4 regions of the Thioalkalivibrio sp. AKL12 genome follow, and region 3 is predicted to be linked to each of the others. Evidence: predicted binding sites of a transcription regulator. Region 3 holds the regulator's gene; each other region holds the start of a gene.
The links. Region 3 encodes FliA, which starts transcription of late flagellar genes. Its sites were predicted from a motif close to GCTAAAGTTNNNNNNNNNNCNGCCGATA; they were not measured.
Positions count from the first base shown of each region.

Region 1: D579_RS0102820 (putative motility protein) is a predicted target of FliA. The motif match lies at 1,951-1,978, and genes of this name have one in related genera.
Region 2: D579_RS0110640 (chemotaxis protein CheV) is a predicted target of FliA. The motif match lies at 3,780-3,807, and genes of this name have one in related genera.
Region 4: D579_RS15425 (flagellin) is a predicted target of FliA. The motif match lies at 2,882-2,909, and genes of this name have one in related genera.

Region 1 covers NZ_KB898891.1:65,569-70,757, reverse strand. The annotation lists gene D579_RS0102830 (uracil-xanthine permease family protein) at 1-842, opposite strand, end outside; gene D579_RS0102825 (class I SAM-dependent methyltransferase) at 1,180-1,809, shown strand; gene D579_RS0102820 (putative motility protein) at 2,044-2,256, shown strand; gene D579_RS0102815 (YceI family protein) at 2,725-3,363, opposite strand; gene D579_RS0102810 (CDP-alcohol phosphatidyltransferase family protein) at 3,356-4,135, opposite strand; gene D579_RS0102805 (zinc-binding alcohol dehydrogenase) at 4,272-5,189, shown strand, end outside.
Region 2 covers NZ_KB898900.1:50,515-55,703, forward strand. The annotation lists gene D579_RS0110620 (flagellar hook assembly protein FlgD) at 1-611, opposite strand, end outside; gene flgC (flagellar basal body rod protein FlgC) at 622-1,041, opposite strand; gene flgB (flagellar basal body rod protein FlgB) at 1,069-1,476, opposite strand; gene D579_RS0110635 (protein-glutamate O-methyltransferase CheR) at 1,693-2,508, opposite strand; gene D579_RS0110640 (chemotaxis protein CheV) at 2,713-3,651, opposite strand; gene flgA (flagellar basal body P-ring formation chaperone FlgA) at 4,174-4,851, shown strand; gene flgM (flagellar biosynthesis anti-sigma factor FlgM) at 4,991-5,189, shown strand, end outside.
Region 3 covers NZ_KB898894.1:67,013-72,201, forward strand. The annotation lists gene flhA (flagellar biosynthesis protein FlhA) at 1-1,527, shown strand, start outside; partial or broken gene flhF (flagellar biosynthesis protein FlhF) at 1,571-2,663, shown strand; gene D579_RS0106070 (MinD/ParA family protein) at 2,832-3,656, shown strand; gene D579_RS0106075 (RNA polymerase sigma factor FliA) at 3,653-4,420, shown strand; gene cheY (chemotaxis response regulator CheY) at 4,462-4,842, shown strand; gene D579_RS0106085 (protein phosphatase CheZ) at 4,938-5,189, shown strand, end outside.
Region 4 covers NZ_KB898899.1:126,008-131,196, forward strand. The annotation lists gene D579_RS0110365 (YIP1 family protein) at 1-152, shown strand, start outside; gene D579_RS0110370 (hypothetical protein) at 783-1,280, opposite strand; gene D579_RS0110375 (nucleotidyltransferase family protein) at 1,277-1,576, opposite strand; gene D579_RS15425 (flagellin) at 2,989-4,476, shown strand; gene D579_RS15355 (flagellar protein FlaG) at 4,640-4,978, shown strand.

The sequences.
Region 1 (5,189 bases), on a different contig from region 3:
TCGATCTTGCGCGGGGTGCGGTAGGAGTTGCGCTGCGCGACCTGGGTATCGCCAATGGACTCCACCGCTCCGACCAGGGTCACGATCGCGAAGGTCAGAAGCAGCGTGAACCAGGTGGGCGAGAACTCGAAATAAAAGCCGGGCCATTCCAGCGGCGGCAGGCCGAACCAGGCGGCCTCGGTGACCTCCGAGAAATCCGTGACGCCGAAGATCATCGCGACCACGATCCCGGAGCCCAGTCCCATGATGGGCGCCCACAGCCGCAGCAGGCGTCCGCCGAAGACCGCCACGAGAATGGTGAACCCGAGGGTGAACAGGGCCACCACCAGCGCCCGCCAGGTCCCCTCGTAGTCTCCTTCACCCTGCATCATGTCGGCTGTGGTGGGGATTACGCCGAGCACCACCAGCATGATCACGACCCCACTGACGGTGGGCGTGATGATGCGGCGGAATAGCCCGAGATAGCGCGCGAACAGAAACTGTACCGGGGCCGACAGCACTGCAAGGGTGCCGACCAGCGCCATGCCGCCGACCAGGGCGGCCTCGATGCCCACGGCCAGGTAGGCGGTCGAGGTCCCCATGAAGATCAGGTAGCCCGATCCGATCGGGCCGACGCGGCGGACCTGAATCAGTGTGGCAAGCGCGCTGCCGATGAGGGCGGCGAATACGGTCCACTGGGTCGCGGCCAGATCGAGACCGATGGCGCGGGCCAGGATCAGGGGGGCGATGATGATGGTCGGTGCGACCAACAACAGGCTCTGCAGCGCACTGATTGTGCATTTGACCGGAGGCGGGTGATCGTCTACCTCATAGATGATCTTCGACTGGGAAGCTTCGGCCACGGTGCCCCCTGGGCGCGGTTGGCGAAAGCGCGCAATCATAACAGCCACGTGGTGTCGGGAGCCCAGGAGGTTTTGGTTGGGCGTTGCCCGCGAGTCGTTGGGGACGGGCAACCAGACAAAAAAAGACCCGGCGCAATGGCCGGGCCCAAGATCGTTCAGACACCCGTGTGATGGAGGGTTGTGATCTGAACGGCGGGTCATCGGCTGCCGTTGCCACGAGCCGATGATTTCCGCAAGTTGTATAAGTGGACAGGGACTGTGGAAACAGGTTCCTGCCACCCGCCGCAAGAATGTGGCATGCGTCACATTTTCTCCCCCCTGGCACCACGGAGTCGCGATGCGCGGTCTTGAACAGATCCCCTGGCTGTATGACGGCCTGATGGCCGGTGCCGATCTTCTGGGGCTGCGCCGCTGGCGACGGCGCCTGGTCGAGGGCGCCGAAGGCCGGGTGCTGGAGGTCGGGTGCGGGACCGGGCGCGATCTGCCGCTGTACGCGGATCCGACGCAAGTGATCGGCATGGATCCGGACCTGGCCGCGCTGCGGAGGGCGCGACGCCGTGCGCCGGCGGTCCCGCTGGTGGTGGCGAAGGCCGAGGCGCTGCCATTTGCGGATGGGGTGTTCGATAGCGTGGTCTCCGGCCTGGTTTTCTGCAGCGTCCAGGACCCGCCGCGGGCCCTGGGCGAGGTGCGCCGGGTGCTGGCGGACGGCGGCGCGTTGCGCATGCTGGAGCATGTGCGCCACACCCGCCCGCTGCTGGGACGGGCCCAGGACCGGGTGCAGCCGGCCTGGACCTGCGTCACTGGCGGTTGCCATCCCAATCGCGATACCGAGGCCGCGGTGGAGCAGGCCGGGTTCTGCATCGAACCCGAGGATCGCGTGGCCCGTGGCGTGATGCGGCGCTTTGCCGCGCGGGTCTGCCGAGCGCCCGAAGATCCTGCCGGACGCAACGCCGGGAAGACTGACTGAAGGTCGAGGGCCTTGTTCACCACGAAGGGCACGCTGGCGCGAAGAAGGGGAAGCATCGGCGACGAGAGTTCCGGTGCTGATCGTCGTTCGTGCAGTTGTGCGTTGAAAATCCTCCCGCGTGCGAAAAAATCGTGCATGGAGGCTCAAGTCTTGCGGGATGCGGCCGTCACCGGGGGAAGGCCCGTCGTCCTGAGCGCTGGTGGGCCTGTACATTCAGATTCCGGGAGTACCAGGATGGACGCAAGCGCGATTGCCGCAATGGCCACCCAGCAAAGCCAGCAGCAGCTGGCCATGCAGAAAGATGTGGCCCTGCAGAAGAAGGCGATGGAGTCGCAGGAGATGGCCGCTCAGTCGATGCTGGAGGCACTACCCGACATTGGCGAGATGCAGGCCGCCACACAGGGTCTGCCGGCAAACGTGGGCACCAACATCAACACGACCGCCTGACGCCCCCCAGTCCTTTCGCCCTGCAAGGCCCCGGCGCGTTACTGCCCGGGGCCTTTTCGTTTCCTGATTGGCAACGAGCGTCAGCCAGGCTCAAGGCCCGTGCGGGCCCGGGTCTCCAGGCGCCTCCTACATCGTCCTCCCGGAAACCGCGCAGCGGTTATCCGGGATCTCCACGGTATGAGTGACCCGTACGTTGGGGCTAGAACGGCGTGTGGAGATCCCGGCTCTCCGCTGCGCTACGGCCGGGATGACGCGGAAGTATTTTGGTCCCGGGTGTCGGAGCCGCTGTGTCCGGATGCCCCCGTACCCCGCGATCACGCGGTCTTCCATCCAGAGCCGTCGCGCCCTGCGCGGCAGGCCGGGAGCCTGCCCTGCACCGTGCCTTGGGTGCCCTCTGTGGTTACACGCCCCGGTGTTTCCTTCGTCTCTTTGAGTGCTTCGTGGTGAACCCATTCAGGCGGCCGTCCGTTACTGCCGCTGCGCCTCGAACTCGATCATCAGTTCGACCTCGTCGCCAACGATGTCGCGGGTCAGGCCGTAGGTCATGCCGAAATCGGAACGATCAAAGCTGCCACGCATCGACGCCCCCAGCACGTACGGGCGGCCGAACAGGCCACCCAGCGGGAACGGGTAGCGCCCGACCTTGTTGATGGTCACGTCGAGATGGATGGTGCGGGTCTCGCCCAGCAGCTCCAGGCCGCCGCTCAGGCGCCCGGTGTTGTCGCCGGTGGGCTGGTAGCGCGTGGCGGTGAAGCGCATCTCTGGGTATGCCTCGACGTGCAGGAAGTCCTCGTTGCGCAGGTGGTCGTCGCGCTCGGCGTGGTTGGTGAACACGCTGTCGGTCTTGATGACGAAGAAGCCGCCCTCCAGTTCGCCGGAGTCCGGGTCGAAGGTGAACTCGCCCTCGGCCTCCAGGAACATGCCCATGACCTTGGCGTAGCCGGCGTGATCGACCAGGAAACCGACTGCGAAGTGGTCGGGGTCGATGACCCAGCGGTCGGCATCGGCCAGGGCGGCAGCGGGCAGGGCGAAGGTTGCGGTCAGCAGGCAGGTCAGGAGCGTGGAGCGCAGGCGGCTGGAAAAGCGGTGGTTGCGGGCGTCAGTCATGACACACCTCCGGTCGGTGGCGGTACAGCCAGTGGATATCCACGGCAAAGGACAGGCCGAGGGCCAGTAGCCCGGCCAGGGCGATGGTGATGCCGGCGCTGGCGGGCAGGCCGGGGATCAGCACCAGAAGCAGCACCACGGTCTGCAGCACACAGACGGTCTGGCGGCGGCGGCTGGGTGGCAGCGCCCCGGCCAGCCAGGGCCAGGGGCGGGCGGCCAGCACGAAGGCATAGCGCATCAGCCCGATCAGGATCACCCAGGGGCCGACTGCGGTCATCTGCCAGGCGAGCACGGACAAAGCCAGGATCATCGCTGCGTCCAGTTCCATGTCGAAGCGGGCGCCGAATGCGGTGGCGCTGTCGGTGCGCCGCGCGACGGCCCCGTCGAGCCCGTCCAGCAGCAGGGCCAGACCCGCCAGCGCAATCACCCAGAGGGCCAGCAATGGGTCACCCGTGGCAGGGGGGACGAATACCAGGGCCCCCAGGGGTGCGGTCAGGGCGGCGCGCAGCAGCGTGACCCGGTTGGCCGGGCCGGGGCCACGCCCGTCCCGGGCCAGTCCGTCCGGGGGGGTGGTGGTGGCGAGCAGGGCGCCGAGCATGAACCAGAGCACGACAAAGCCGATGATTGCGTGCGGTCCCAGTTCGGCGTGCAGCATCAGCGCCGCCGTGACGACCAGGCCCAGCAGGCCGGCGACGAGCCCGTCGGCCGCCCAGACGCGGAGACCGGTCCGTATCCGTGCCGCGGAGCGACGTTTGGCGGTGGATGATTCCATGTGGGGATTGTAGCCCTCCGTTGGAGGTCTCCGGGGCCTTGCCTTGCGACCACGCCGCGCGCCGGGAGTTGCCGCTTGGAATACGCTTCGCCCACACTGCGCGGATGATGACGCCGCCTTGCACCCTGACCTTGCAGTGCTTCCGGTGAACACGCCGGCTCCCGAACAGGCCTTCTGGGTCGTCCGTCCCGGCACGGGCGAACTGCGCCCGGAGGCACTGGCGGAGCCGGCCTCGGGGGAGGTGCGGGTGCGCACGCAGTTTTCCGCGATCAGTCGTGGGACCGAGGCGCTGGTCTTTCATGGCCGGGTCCCCGCGAGCCAGCATCAGGCAATGCGCGCGCCGTTCCAGGCGGGCGAGTTCCCCGGGCCGGTCAAGTACGGATACATCAGCGTCGGAACGGTCGAGGCGGGGGGCGAAGGGGATGCGCCGCTCGGGCAGCGGGTGTTCTGTCTGTATCCGCACCAGAGCGCCTACGTCGTTCCCGCGGACGCGGTGGTCCCGATCCCGGATGCGGTGCCCGCGGAGCGCGCGGTGCTGGCGGCCAACATGGAGACGGCGATCAACGCGGTCTGGGATGCGCATTCCGGTCCGGGGGATCGCATCGCCGTAATCGGGGCGGGGGTGGTCGGGCTGCTGGTGGCCTGGCTGCTGCGCGCGATCCCCGGCACCGAGGTGACGTTGATCGACCCCAACCCCCAGCGCGAGGCTGTGGCGGCCCGGCTGGGGTTGAGCCTTTGCACCCCGGACGCGGCGCAAGCGAATCCGGACCTCCAGGGCCTGGACGGGGTCGTGCATGCCAGCGGCAACCCGGCCGGGCTGGAGCAGGCGCTGGCGCTCGCCGGGGTCGAGGCCCGAGTGGTGGAGATGAGCTGGTACGGCGATCAGCCAGTGCCGGCGCCGTTGGGCGAGGCCTTTCACTCGCGGCGGCTGACGTTGCGCAGCTCGCAGGTCGGACGCATCCCGCCGGAGCGCGCGGCGCGCTGGGACTATCGCCGCCGCCTGGCGCTGGCGCTGTCGCTGCTGACCGATCCGGCGCTGGATGCCCTGATCAGT
Region 2 (5,189 bases), on a different contig from region 3:
AGCCCGGAATCATTGCCCACCGCGACGCTCTCCACGCGGGCATCCAGGAAGGTATCCACGGCCTCGGACTGAGTCCCGGAGCGGGCCGTGGCCTTGAACTCGTAGACGCCCGGGGGTGCGAAGGTCCCGTCGTCGCGCATGCCGTTCCAGCTGAACTCCTGCAGTCCGCTGCCGGCGGCCCCCAGGTTCATGCGGCGGATGCGCTCGCCGTTCGGGCTGTACACGTCGATCTGCAGCTCCTCCGTGGAGCGATCCAGGTCCACCGCACCCTTGACCATGCCGTCCGGACCCAGCTCGCCGAATTCGACGGGAACCAGCACGTCCTTGCCTACCAGTGAGGCGGCCTGCAGCGTCTGGTTCTGGCCCAGCGACTGCGCCAGCTGCTGGAAGGACTTGGACAGTTCCTCGATGCCGGTCACGGTCGAAAACTGCGCCATCTGGCCCAGGAAGTCGCCGTTGTCCATCGGCTCCATCGGGTCCTGATTCTCCAGCTGGGTCGTCATCAGCTTGAGGAAGTCGGACTGGCCCAGGCGGTCCATGTCCTTGTCCTGTTTCTGCTCGGGGCGCGAGAGGCCCAGGCGATCCAGCAATTCGGGGGATATCTGTGTCATCGATGGCTCCCTAGCCTTGACCGATCTGCAATGTGCGCTGGAGCAGCTGACGCGAGGTCTCCATCACCTCCACGTTGGCTTCGTAGTTGCGCGAGGCGGACATCATGTTGGCCATCTCCTCCACCACGCTGATGGCCGGACGGAAGATGTAGCCCTCCTCGTTGGCCTGCGGGTGATGGGGTTCGTAATGCGCATGCGGCGCTGCCTGCGACTCGGTCACGCCGGCCACCCGAACGGCCGTCGACGAACCGTTCGGATTGGCCTGGTCCATCACGCTCTGGAACAGCACCTGTTTGGCGCGATAGGCCTCGTCGGGGTTGGTCGCGGCGGTGTTCGCGTTGGCCAGGTTCGAGGCCACGGTGTTCAGGCGCACCGACTGCGCCGACAGCGCCGAGGCGGAGGTGTTGAACAGGCTGAAAAGGTTGCTCACGACATCGATCTCCCGATCAGGTCCGCGTTAGCGGTCGCCCCGCAGGGCTTCGCGGATGCCGGAGACCCGGCGATTGAGGAATTCCAGGCTGCTCTGGTATTGAACGGCGTTCTCGGCAAAGGCGGCCCGCTCCATCTGCGGGTCCACCGTGTTGCCATCCAGAGACGCCTGCGAGGGGACGCGGTAAAGCGCCTCGACCTGCCCGTTCATCGCGCCGGCGTTGGGGTCGAGATGCGCCGCCTGGCTGCGCGCCATGGGCAAGCTATTGCCGCCGCCGGCCGCGGATTCGAGCACCGACCGAAAATCGATATCCCGCGCCTTGTAGTTCGGGGTATCCGCGTTGGCGATGTTGGAGGCCAGCAGCTCCATGCGCTGCGCCCGCACATTCACAGCCTGCGGAGAAATACCCATCGCCTTGTCGAGAGAGAGACTCATCGCTTCCGTCCTGTCCGCCCGTGGCGGACCCTCGCTTGGAGAACGGGGCGCACCGATTGCGACCCTTCGCAGGGGGACTGAAGCAATCGTTATGCCACTCTCGAGCGACGCGCCGCAGGGGCGCAGGCACAGCGGGCAGCCAGGGGAAGGGATGGAACGACTCGCCGCCCGCATTGCACGGGCGTTCCCGGGAATCAGCCCCGGGGCTGGATTACGTCAGGACTTCAGACGAAGTACCGAGCCGTACTCGGTTCGTACGGTCTCGAAAGCCTGGGTATAGGGCCCTGCGGTCTCGGAAGCGCCAAGAAACAGATACCCGCCCGGATTCATCTGCCGGGCGATAGCGTCAAGAACCTGTCGCTTGGTGTCGCCCGAGAAATAGATCAGCACGTTGCGGCAGAACACCAGGTCAAACTTGCCCAGCGCCGCATAGCTGTCGATCAGGTTGAGCTTCTGAAAGCGACAGCGCCGCTGCACATCCGGGATCACCTTGTGGCCATCCGCGACGGTCTCGAAGAAGCGCGCGCGCCGGCTCTCGCTGAGCCCGCGCACGATGCTCAGGCCGTCGTACACGGCCCGCCGCGCATCGTCCAGGATCTTCTCTGACAGGTCCGTGCCCAGAATGGAGACCGGAAGCTTCCGGGCCGGCCGCGACTCCTCCCATTCCGAGACTACCATCGAGATCGTATAGGCCTCCTGCCCACTGGAGCAGCCCGCGGACCAGACCTTGATGCTGCCTCCCTTCGCGGCCAGTTCCGGCAACAGCACGTGACGCAGGATCTCGAACGGAAAGCCATCGCGGAACCAGGACGTCTCGTTGGTCGTCATCGCATCGATCACGCGGGTGCGCAGGCGCGGATTCGGGGCCTGCCGCATGGCATGCAGCAGTTCCGGGACGCTCTTGAAGTCAAACTCGTCGAGCAGGCGCGACAGACGACTGGAAACCAGGTACTGGCGGCTGTCGCCCAGCACCAGACCGCAGCAGTCCTGCAGAAAGCGGGAGAACTCCTCGTAGTCGCGGGAATCGATCACCGAGTCATCCCTGAGCGCTGTCCATCGTGATTAGGCATCCTGATGACGAATCCTTGACCGGGGCCTCTTGGCCGGAAAACCGGGGTGATCCCGAAGATCGGATCGAGTATACGGCGTCGCGCGCATGGCACCATACAGCCCGAGTGGCGGCCACCCGTCGCCGCTCCGGGCTTGCCGAGCGGCAACGCGGTTCCGCCCGACCGGTCATTCGGCCTGTTGATCCGGGCGCCCGGTCTGGTCCAGCACCGCATTCGCCAGCTCGTCGGGATTGAACTTGGACAAAAAGGCATCGGCCCCGGCGCGCTTGACCATATCCGTGTTGAATTCCCCACTCAGTGAGGAGTGCAGCAGCACCCGCAAATTCTGCAGCGCGGGATTGTCCCGGATGCGCGCGGTCAGGGTGTAGCCATCCATGCGTGGCATCTCGATATCCGAGATCACCAGTTCGACCTGGTCGCCTACCGGCCCTTCCGCGGCCTTCTGCTCAAGGAAGTCCAGTGCTTCCTGGCCATCCTTGAAGACATCGTATTCGAAACCGAGTCCCTTGATCGCCCCCTCGATCTGCTTGCGCGCCACCACCGAGTCATCGACGATCACAACCTTGCGCCCGCTGGCCTCGCGGGCGTTCTCGCGGATGTATGGCGATATCTCGCTGGGCAGCGGGTTCACGATGGAGAGCACCCGTTCGACATCGATAATCTCGACCAGCTTGTTGTCGATCTCCGTGACGGCCACCAGGAAGGATTCGCGCCCGGTTCCGCGCGGGGGCGACTTCACGTCCTGCCAGTTCACGTTGACGATACGGTCCACGGCCGACACCCAGAAGCCCTGCACCGAACGATTGAACTCGGTGACCACCACCTTCTGCTCCCCGTTGTCGACCGCCCCGACGGCGCCACGCAGGCCCATCGCTCGCGCCAGGTCAATGATCGGCACGGTACCGCCACGCAACGTCGCCACTCCGCGTACCACGCTCATGGAGCCGGGAATCTGACGCAGCGGCGGCGACGGAATCACCTCGCGGACCTTGAAGACATTGATCCCGAAGGTCTGCGACCCGCCCAGATGGAACAGCAGCAGCTCCATGCGGTTCTGCCCCACCAACTGGGTTCGCTGATTCACATCGTCAATGAATTGACTCATCGTGCCGCTCTCCTTGCCCCGATTGCTCTTAGCACCGGACAGGCCTCAAAGGCCAAGTGTGCACCGCGCAACCCCGGCCTGTCATTTGCATTTGCGTGCATGCGCCTTCTGACGCCGCCTCATGGCCATAACGGCCGCCTCCGACGGGCCTTGAATGCGCGCGCGGCGCGGGGTGCCCATTCATTGGCACGACATCTGCATGTTTTTGCGTACTGAAACCGCACGCGACTCGCTCGACATCGACGCAAGATCCGTCAAACCCGAGCCATTCGCGCACAGTCCGACGCCCGCACCGAACTGGCTGCGCAGGACAGGACCAAACAGGACCGCAACATGAACCAGCGCCGACCCATTTCAGAATTTTCTTCCGCTGCCAGGAAGACGCTGATCCGTTCGCTCGTTCGCGTTGGGGCCTCATTCGTTCCAGGAAAAGGCGGGCCCTCCGGTGCCTCGCCAGCGAGCGTGATCGACTCGAGCGCAAACGTGCGAGCCATTCCGCGTCTCCTTGCCGGAGTCGCCCTCTTGTTCACCCTGGTACTGCTGTCTACCAGCGTCCGGGCCGAAGTCCACCCGGTTGACGACATCCGCCACGCCGCCGAGCAGTTCCTGATTCAGGAACTGGGCGTTACCGATACCGAGAAGGATGTTTCCATCGAGATTGGCCAGCTCGACAAGCGTCTGCGCCTCGTCCCCTGTACGGACGGCCTGGAAGCGCGTTTCCCACCCGGCGGGCGGCGTGACGGCAACACCGCTGTCCATATCCAGTGTGCCGGCCCGGTGACCTGGCAGTTATACGTGCCGGCGACGGTCGAACGTTACGCCGAAGTGCTGGTTGCGAACCGTACCCTGCCGCGCCAGCACACCCTCTCGGCGGGCGACCTGCGTTTCCAGCGAATCGAGACCTCGCGCCATGCCGGCAGTTATCATGAGGAAAAGAATGCCCTGATCGGCCAGCAGACCCGGCGCAGCATCCGCCCGGGTCAGATCATCGGAACCCAGCACGTGAGCCCGCGCGAGATCATCAGTCGCGGCCAACGGGTTACCATCCTGGCAGAGAACGGCTCAATCGCCATCCGCATGCAGGGCGAAGCGCTGGAGAACGGGACGCTGGGCGAACGAATCCGCGTCAAGAACGCATCCTCCGGGCGCGTCGTCGAAGGCGAAATCCAGGCCTCCGGCCACATCCGGGTAGCGCTTTGAGGCCTCGCCCCACCATGCACGCCAACGATCTTCGAGGCGGACTGTGAAGCCCGTTACACTTTTCCGCCCCCGAGGCCTACAGTTTCAGCAACGCTGGCCGTAAACAATTGCAGCACAGTTACAACGACAGGAAGGCATCATGGATATCAAGGGCCTCAATACGAACAGCCTGCGCCCCGACAGCCAGAACCCCGGGGTAAAGGGTCGCGACGAGTCCGGCAACACGGCAAGCCGTGCCCCGGCCTCCGGTAACGCATCGACGGCAAACAATGATTCGGTCACGCTCACCGGGGCCGCCCAGGCAATGAATGCCGCGGCCGGCGCGGGCGACACCGCCC
Region 3 (5,189 bases):
GGTGCCTCCAAGTTCGTCCGCGGCGATGCCATCGCGGGGATCCTGATCCTGTTCGTAAACATCATCGGCGGGCTCACCATCGGTGCGGTGCAGCACGGCATGTCGATCGGCGATGCCGCGACCAACTACGTGTTGCTGACCATCGGCGACGGCATCGTTGCCCAGATCCCGTCGCTGGTGCTGTCCTCCGCCACCGCGATCATCGTGACCCGCGTGACCAGCAGCCAGGACATGGGCCAGCAGGTGTACGGGCAGATGTTCTCCAACCCGCGGGTCCTGTACGTCGCCGGTGGCGTGATCGGCGCGCTGGGCGTCGTGCCGGGCATGCCCAACGCCGTGTTCCTGGGGCTTGCGGCGCTGATCTTTGGCTGGGCCTACCTGCTCAAGCGCCGGAGCCGCGAGGCCGAGGTGGAAGTGGAGCGCATCCCGCAGGAAGACGAAGGCGGGGCTCGTTCGGAGGATCGCGACCTGACCTGGGAAGATGTCCCGCCGGTGGACTTGGTCTCCCTCGAGGTCGGCTACCGCCTGATCCCGCTGGTGGACCGTACCCAGGACGGTCAGTTGATGGGGCGGATCAAGGGCGTGCGCCGCAAGCTGTCGCAGGAGCTCGGGTTCCTGCTGCAGCCGGTGCACATCCGCGACAACCTGGAGCTGAGCCCGAACGCCTATCGGATCAGCCTGCTGGGCGTCACTGTGGCGGAGGCCGAGGTGTTTCCCGATCGCGAACTGGCGATCAATCCGGGCGAGGTCTTCGGCACCGTGCCGGGCACCCCGACCAAGGACCCGACCTTCAACCTGGATGCCTTGTGGATCGACCCGTCGGATCGCGACCAGGCCCAGGGCGCCGGCTATACCGTGGTCGACTGCTCCACGGTGATTGCGACGCATCTGTCGCAGGTGTTCCGCGAGAACGCCCATCGCCTGATCGGGCACGAGGAGGCACAGCACCTGCTGGATCAGCTGGCGCGGCATTCGCCGAAGCTGGTGGAGAACCTCGTGCCCAAGACCCTGTCGCTTTCGATCGTGCTGAAGGTGTTGCAGAACCTGCTGGCCGAGCAGGTCTCGATCCGCGACCTGCGCACGATCGCCGAAACCCTGGCAGACGACGGGGTGAAGAGTCAGGATCCCGGCACTTTGACCGCAGCGGTGCGCGTCGCGCTGTCGCGTTCCATCGTCCAGGACCTTGTGGGACCGGAGGATGAGTTGCCACTGATTGCCCTGGACCCATCGCTGGAACAGCTCTTGCATAAGTCCCTGCAGGGCAGCTCGGGTGGCACGGTTGGACTGGAGCCCGGGCTGGCGGAACGGTTGCAGCGTTCGGTTGCGGACGCGGCGCGGCGCCAGGAGACAGCCGGCCAAGCGGCGATCCTGGTGGTGGCACCGGAGATCCGTTCCTGGATTGCCGGCTGGTTGCGCGGCGCGGTTCGCAGCCTGACCGTCCTGGCGTTTACCGAGATCCCCGACAACCGGCGGATTCGGGTAGTGGCCACGGTCGGTCAGGAAGAAACGGCGAAGCAGTCCGCATGAGACATAGGGGTTCCGCCGCGTGAGCGGCGCAGGAGATCAAAGCATGAATGTCAGACGATATCGGGCCCGGGACATGCGCGACGCCATGCGTCAGGTGCGCGAACAACAGGGAGAGGATGCCGTGATCCTCTCCAGTCGCCGGGTGGATGGCTGGTTGGAGGTGGTCGCCGCCCTGGAGGATGGCGAGTCCTCGGAGCCGGTGCGCGAGCCGGAGGCCGCAAAGCCGGCCCGCGAGGCGCGAACCGCCGACCGCGCCCCGAATTCGGCGGCGCCTTCCTGGCCGGCCGATCCCGAACTCACTGCGATGCGCCAGGAGTTGCGTGACCTGCGCAGCCTGATGACGCGTCAGTATGCGGAGAGTGACGAGGCTCGCTGGGCGGCCCGTCATCCGCTGGCGGCAGAATGCAAGGTCCGCCTGATCGACCGCGGCTTCAGTGAATCGCTGGCCCGCAGCCTGGCGGGCAGCATCCTCGATGACAGCTCCCCCGAGCAGGCTTGGGAGCGTCTCCGCGCGCGGCTTTCGGGTGCGATTGCCACGCATCGCCCGGCGATCCTGGACGAGGGCGGGCTGCTGGCGATGGTGGGGCCGACCGGTGTCGGCAAGACCACCACGCTGGCACGGATCGCGTTGCGCCAGATCCGTCGGATGGGACCGGATTCGGTTACGCTGGTGACCCTGGATAGCCAGCGCATCGGTGCCACACGGCAGCTGCAAGCCTTTGCGCAGATGGCGGGGATCTCGGTGCGCGTGCTGCAGAATGCGCGCGAACTGCGCGATCTGGCGCGGCGCGCGGACGATGGCCACCTGATCCTGGTGGATACCGCCGGGCAGGCGCCGCGCGCGGTGGAGGAGGAGTCGCTGTTCGCGCATCTGCCGCCGGATATCCGTGCCGAGAGCTGGTTGGTTGTGTCGGCCACGACCCAGGGCAGTACCTTGCGGCGGGTGCTGGACGCGTTTCGCAAGGCGGATCCCTCGGCGCTGGTGCTGACCAAGCTGGACGAGGCAGAACAGCTGGGCGAGGTCCTGTCGGTCCTGCTGGACCAGCACCTGGGGCTTGGGTTTGTAAGCGATGGCCAGCGCATCGCCGAGGATTTTCACCGGGTCGATACGGGGTATCTGACCCGTCTGGCGCTGGACGACGACGCGGACGGCGCGCGGGCGGGTGGCAATGCCCGCGAGACCTGGGCCGCCGAACGGCTGGCCGAAATGGAACCGCCGCGACGCTCGCGCTCGCCGCTGCGCCCGGCGCAGGGGGCCGAGCCGGCCACACTGGAACTGATTCAGCCGGTTGGAAAGGGGCGTTATGCCACGCACTAACAAGCCGTTGAAGGTCATTGCGGTCGCCTCGGGCAAGGGCGGCGTGGGCAAGACCAACGTGTCGGTCAATCTGGCGGTCGGCCTGGCCCGGTTGGGCCGCGAGGTGATGCTGTTCGATGCGGATCTGGGCCTGGCCAACGTGGACCTGTTGCTCGGGATGCGCCCGGAGCGCACCCTGCACGACCTGGTGACCGGCGCGGTGGACAGCCTGGACGATGTCCTGGTTCAGGGGCCGGACGGGGTGAAGGTGGTCCCGTCGGCCTCCGGTATCGCGGCGATGGCGAATCTTACGCCGGCCGAGCACGCGGGGCTGATCCATGCCTTCAGCGCCTACCGCAAGCCGCTGGATGTCCTGATCGTGGATACCGCTGCAGGCCTGCAGGAGTCGGTGACTTCGTTCTGCCGGGCGGTACAGGAGACCCTGGTGGTGGTCTGCGACGAGCCGGCTTCGATTACCGATGCCTATGCCCTGATCAAGGTGCTGCATCGTGACCACGGGCTGCGGCGTTTCCGCATGGTCACCAACATGGTCAGCGGACGCGAGGGTGCGGAGCGGCTGATGCAGAAACTCAATACCGTCTGTGGCAATTACCTGCCGGAGGTGGTCCTGGATCTGGCCGGCTATATCCCGATGGACGAACATCTGCGCAAGTCCGTGCAGAAAAGGGCACCGGTGGTTCAGCAGTATCCCGGCAGTCCGGCCGGCAAGGCGTTTGCCGAACTGGCACGCACGGTGGACCGCTGGCCGGTTGGTGGGGGTGACCACGGGGGCGTCGGGTTCTTCGTGGAACGAATGCTGCAGAGTGCATGATGACGACGCGTAATCGACTTTCCGGCTACCAGGCGACGTCCACCGCGACCGGTGGACACGAGAAGTTGATTGCCGATCACGTTGAACTGGTGCATCGCATCGCGCACCACCTGATGGCCCGTCTGCCGGCCTCGGTCCAGGTCGATGATCTGATCCAGGCCGGCATGATCGGCCTTCTGGAGGCGGCGCGGCAGTTCGAGGGCGGGCAGGGGGCGACCTTTGCCACCTACGCCGGAATCCGCATCCGCGGTGCGATGATCGACGAATTGCGTCGCAGTGACTGGACGCCGCGTTCGGTGCATCGCAACAGCCGGCGTATTGCCGCCGCGATCCAGAGTGTCGAGGCCCGCGAGGGGCGTGCGGCACGTGGGAGCGAGGTGGCGGCCGAGCTGGACGTGGCGATCGATGACTATTACGACATGCTCAAGGACCACGCCGGGGCCCATCTGTTTGCGCTGGACGATCTGGGTGGCGGGGATGACGGGGCCGATCGCGTGATCGAGGGGCAGGAAGTCTCTCCGTCGCGTAGCCTTGAGGCTGGCGAGTTTCGCGAGGAGTTGGCCGAGGCCCTTGGGGATCTGCCTGAACGCGAACGCCTGGTGCTGTCGCTGTATTACACCGAAGAACTGAATCTGCGCGAGATCGGGGCTGTTCTGGGCGTGACCGAGTCGCGCGTGAGCCAGATTCGCAGCCAGGCGGTCATCCGGCTGCGCGCGCGCATGGGGTCGTGGCTCGAAGACGGCACGGCTTTGCAGTTATTCTAAAACTCACCTTATGAATCCCGGAGTGACGTGTGGACAAGGGAATGAAAATTCTCATCGTGGACGATTTTTCCACGATGCGGCGCATTATCAAGAACCTCTTGCGCGATCTTGGCTTCAATAATACGCAGGAAGCCGACGATGGCAGCACCGCGCTGCCGATGCTGCAAAATGGTGACTTCGACTTCCTGATTACCGACTGGAACATGCCCAACATGCCGGGCATCGACCTGCTGAAGGCCGTCCGGGCGGATGCCAACCTGAAGTCGATGCCGGTGCTGATGGTGACGGCCGAGGCCAAGCGCGACCAGATCGTGGAGGCTGCGGAGGCAGGTGTGAACGGTTACGTGGTCAAGCCGTTTACCGCCGAAACGCTGAAGGAAAAGATCGACAAGATCTTCGAACGTATTGAAGCACAGGGCTAAGCATCGCCCAGCGATGAATACGGACGACGTCCGTCTCGCTTGCGCGGGTGGACGTGACCCGGCTCCTTCGGCGCCGTACCAGCAAGAGGCTCCTCATGACTGAACAGGAACACCCCCCACGCGACGGCCAGCTCGAGCTGGCCCGGCAACTGGTGCAGACGCTCGAGGCGGGCGACGACGCGGCGGCACGCGCGCTGGTGCAGGATCTAGCGCGTCCTTACGACCGCGAGCTCTTCGACGAACTGGGCAAGCTGACGCGCGACCTTCACGAGGCCTTGCAGAGTTTCCGTGGCGACTCGCGTCTGGTAGAGCTGACCCAGGCGGAGATCCCGGATGCGAAGGAACGC
Region 4 (5,189 bases), on a different contig from region 3:
TCATCGGCCTGCGCCGCGGCAATCGCATCGGCCTGTTCGTGGCCACCGTCTTCTGCGGCGCCTTCATCACCCTGATCTTCGGCTGGCTCCTGATGGACCTGATCCCCGGCGCCATCCCCGAACACCGTATCGGGACCACCTGGCTGCTCTAGCCCGCGCCAGCCATGGCAATGCGCGCCTGTGACCGTTACACCAGTCGCCGCGCACACACCCCGTCATCCCGGAAACTGCGAAGCAGTTATCCGGGATCTTCGTCGTTGGAGCCGGCACAAGCGTCGGGGTGTTCGCACGTGGGGAGATCCCGGCTCTTCGCTTCGCTACGGCCGGGATGACGGGGAGGGGCGCGCTGCGGCCGGGGTGATGGCGAAGGAGGGGCTCGTCGGGATAACGGCCGGGGGATGCGGGCTGGATGGAGGCGCGCACGTTGGGAATGACCACCCAACCCTCGAAATAACCACCCAACCTCCGTCATCCCGGAAACCGCGCAGCGGTTATCCGGGATCTCCATCGCTGGAGGTGGCGCAGACGTCGGGGTGTTCGCGCGTGGGGAGATCCCGGCTCTCCGCTCCGCTACGGCCGGGATGACGGGGAGGGGAGCGCTGCGGCCGGGGTGACGAGAAGGCGAGCGCTGCGGCCGGGGTGACGAGAAGGCGAGCGCTGCGGCCGGGGTGACGAGAAGGCGAGCGCTGCGGCCGTGATGCCGGGAAGGGAGGCGGTCCGGCCGGGCTCGAGTAGTCGGGGCGGTCGGGATGATGCGAGGGATAGCCAGCGGCTTTGAGACCTTAAAGGCTGGCAGGTCCGATCTTCAGGTGGTCCTGCGCGTAGGTGCGCAGTGCGTGGTAGTCGGCGTGCATCTGGTCGGTGAAGCGGCAGGCGCGTTGGAGGGCCGGGGCCAGGTCGGCGGGCCTCTCCATGTATTCATGGACCAGGCGGTTGCGCAGCTGGCGCATTTGTAGCCAGGCGTCGGCGTCCTGGATGAGGGCGAGCTTCTCCAGACGTGACAGGTTGTCGATGGCCGGGCCCGTGTTTTCCCCGGCGCAGGCAAGAAACGTGGGGACGAGCTTGTCCATGATGGTGTCTTGCATGCGGCCGAACTTCGCGCCGAAGGACTCCAGGCGATCGACCCCGGTGTCCGTGGCAAGGATACCCTGAACGCGTTCGGGACCGACTGTGCAATCGCCTTCCAGCAGGCGTTCGCGCACGGCGAGCAGGTGCTCGTCCTCGCGATCAACCAGATCAATGAGCCGGGCGAGTCGGTGCTGTGGCGTTGTGGCGGTCACAGGGCGACACCCGTGCGGTCGGCATGCGTATCAATGGGGCGGGGCGGCGCGCCGCGCGGATGCACGACGATATCCACACGGCGTTCGCCCAGTTGGCGTTGCAGTGCCACGTACAGGCGGAGTTCCTGGTCCAGCAGTTCATCCGGTGTGCCGTCCGCCTCGATGTAGAGGTCGATGTCGCCGCCACGCGCGGCATCGTCCACGCGCGAGCCGAACAGCTTCACGCGTGCATCCGGCCCGAATGCACGGCGCACTTCCTCGCGGATGATCGTCTGTTGTTCGTCCGTCAGGCGCATCACTCAAGTATATCAAGGCCCTGGGGCATATACCCGAACCGTCTCACCTCCGACCTCCACCACCGTCAGCCCGCGAACCAGCCGCGAATCCACCACCTCTGTCATTGCGAGGAGCGCAGCGACGAAGCAATCGCTCGGGACAAGCAGAGTGCTGGATTAAAACGCCTTGCGCCCTGCCAGCTGATTGCCACGTCGCCTGCGGCTCCTCGCAATGACGGGATGTAATCGCCACCCTTGAGCGGCCGGGTCGCGGCCCTCGTTTCCGTACGATCCTGCCACCCCCGTCATCCCGGAAACCGCGGAGCGGTTATCCGGGATGACGGGGGTGGCGCGCAGACGTCGGGGTGTTCGCGCGTGGGGAGATCCCGGCTCTCCGTTCCGCTCCGGCCGGGATGACGGGTAGGGGGTATTGCGGTCGGGATGACGGCGAGGAAGGGTGCCGACGGGATAATGGCCTGGATATGGCCTGGATAGATGCAGGCACGTTTGGAATGGCCACCCATCCGTCGGATTGCCCACCCACCCCCGTCATCCCGGAAACCGCGCAGCGGTTATCCGGGATCTCCGTCGTTGGGGGTGGCGCAGACGTCGGGGTGTTCGCGCGTGAGGAGATCCCGGCTCTCCGCTGCGCTGCGGCCGGGATGACGGGAAGGGGGCATTGCGGTCGGGATGACGGCGAGGAAGGGTGCCGACGGGATAATGGCGTGGATATGGCCTGGATAGATGCAGGCACGTTTGGAATGGCCACCCATCCGGCGGATTGCCCACCCACCCCCGTCATCCCGGAAACCGCGCAGCGGTTATCCGGGATCTCCGCCGTTGGAGCCGGCACAAGCGTCCGGGTGTTCGCACGTGGGGAGATCCCGGCTCTCCGCTTTGCTCCGGCCGGGAAGACGGGAAGGGGTGCGTTGCGGCCAGGATGATGGCGAAGGAGGGGCTCGTCGGGATAACGGCCGGGGGATGCGGGCTGGCTGGAGGCACGCACGTTGGGAATGACCACCCAACCCTCGAAATGACCACCCACCTCCGTCATCCCGGAAACCGCGCAGCGGTTATCCGGGATCTCCGCCGCTGAATGTGGCGCAGACGTCGGGGTGTTCGCGCATGAGGAGATCCCGGCTCTTCGCTTCGCTACGGCCGGGATGACGGACAGGGGGCTGCGGCCGGGATGACCGAGAAGGCCATGGTGGCCGGAGTGCGGTCCGGATAATGGCTGGGCATCGGAGCGCGGCGTTACGGTTTCGCGGCTGGAGGAACTGGGGGCGGCAAGGAATTGCCGCCGGTCGAAAAAAATTTCGATGCAGGGCTAAAGGTTCCTGGGTGAGGGTCGTTAAGGCTTCTGAGAGCGGGGATCAACCCGTTCACCAGAACCGCCCGAGGCGGTGACGCAAGACTCTTACAGGAGAGCGATCATGTCCCAAGTAATTAACACCAACGTTCTTTCCCTGAACGCGCAGCGTAACCTGAGCAACTCTCAGGGCGCGCTGGCCCAGAGCCTGGAACGTCTGTCCTCGGGCCTGCGTATCAACAGCGCCAAGGACGACGCGGCCGGTCTGGCGATTTCCGAGCGCTTCACCACCCAGATCCGCGGTCTGAACCAGGCCGTGCGCAACTCGAACGACGGCATCTCCCTGGCGCAGACCGGCGAAGGCGCCCTGCAGGAAGTCCAGAACAACCTGCAGAGGATCCGGGAACTGGCCGTGCAGTCCGCCAACGCGACCAACTCTGACTCGGACCGCGAGGCGATCAACCGCGAGGTGCAACAGCGCCTTGAGGAAATCGATCGCGTGTCGTCGCAGACCTCCTTCAATGGGCAGAAGATCCTGGACGGCTCCTTCGGGGATGCCAAATTCCAAGTCGGCGCTAATGTCGGCGAAACGATCGACTTGAATCTCGAGTCCAGCACCCGTTTGGACGCCATCGGCACGGCTGCGTCGGCTTCTGGCGATCTTACGGGGCAAATCGTTGCAGGCGAGGACGCTGTGGCAACCACGTCCACGTCGTCTGGGGACTTCACTGAAGCTGTGGTGGCGGGCGCTGGTGACTCCCAGTTCACTTTGGAAGTAGGCGGAGTTGAAATTTATGATTCTGGCGTCGACGCCGATGTAACTGTCACGGCGGAAATGCTTGACGCCGGTCTGGCTGCTGCGGCCACGGATCTTGATAACGCTGGAATCAGCTTTACTGGCAGTTTTGAAGACGGTGATGTGGTGTTCACCAGAGCGGATGGTACTGACTTCGGCATTGAGGTTACGGCGGACAACCTTACGTCTGGAGGTGGGTTTGACGGTGGCGATTTCTCCGCCGGAACTAATACCATCGATAATGGCGAGGAGGCGGTGGCCGCGGATCCTCTGGTGCTGGGCGATGGTGACCTATCGATTCAGCTCGGCGACCAGGACGCCGTATCCATTACCGGAACCTTCGAGTCTGTCCAAGAGTTGGCGGATGCTGTGAGCTCTGAGCTCGGCGGCGTGTCGGTCACGGTCGACAATGACACGATTAGTATTCTTGCGTCAGACGATATCACTATTACTGGTGACGAAGCGGCAAATCTGGGCTTCGACGAAAACAACGAAGTCAATGGTAGCCTCGCTGATGTGAATGTCCTGACGGTGGCGGCTTCGAACGAAGTGATTCTGCGTGTCGATTCCGCCCTGACCGCGGTCAGCGACATCCGCAGTGACTTCGGGGCGATCCAGAACCGCTTCGAGTCGACCATCTCCAACCTGACCCAGACGACGGAGAACCTCGAGGCCTCCCGGTCGCGTATCCGCGACGCGGATTTCGCTTCCGAGACCGCCGAGCTGACTCGGGCGCAGATCCTGCAGCAGGCGGGTACCTCCGTGCTGTCTCAGGCCAACGCGGTCCCGCAGAACGCCCTGGCGCTGCTGCAGTAAGTAAGAGCCGTACGCAGGGTAGGTTAAGGACGGAGGTGCCGGGGTTCCCTCGGCCCTCCTTCCGTCTGAAGAGGACAGTGCCATGAGTGATCAGGTGGGTAATGTCACTTCACCGCCAGTCTTGATGACGCCGCGGGGTCCGGCATCGGACAATCGTCCGGGGATGGACGCCGCGGGTTCTCGTGTTTCCGGGCCGGATCAAGGCCCGCGGAGCGGGGAAGAAACCCGCTCCCGGCCGCCGGAGACGCCTCGATCGGCGCCGCCGGTGGAGGCCTCGGATCTCGAGAAGGTGGTGGAATCGATCAATAACTATCTGCAATCGAGCAAGCGTTCGCTGGAGTTCGCGGTGGACGACGTGAGTGGTCGGACGGTCATCACGGTGATGGACGGTGACCGCGAGAACGTGATCCGGCAGATACCACCGGAGGCGGTGCTGGCCCTGGTCGAGCAGTTCAAGGAAGATCAGGGGCTGGACGGGACTGGACTGGTGGACAAGGCCTGACGGCTTCGCTTCTACCGCCAACGTGTTTGATTGATTGAGCCGGACCCGGCATGGGTCCGGCTTTTTTTGTTGTGGCATCGTCATCGAAGCCGCAGACCATGCCGGCCACCATTAACGTCATCCCGGCCGTAGCGCAGCGGATAGCCGGGATCTCTTGCGGCGGGATGCCCCGACGTTTGTGCCACCTTCAGCGGCGGAGATCCCGGATAAC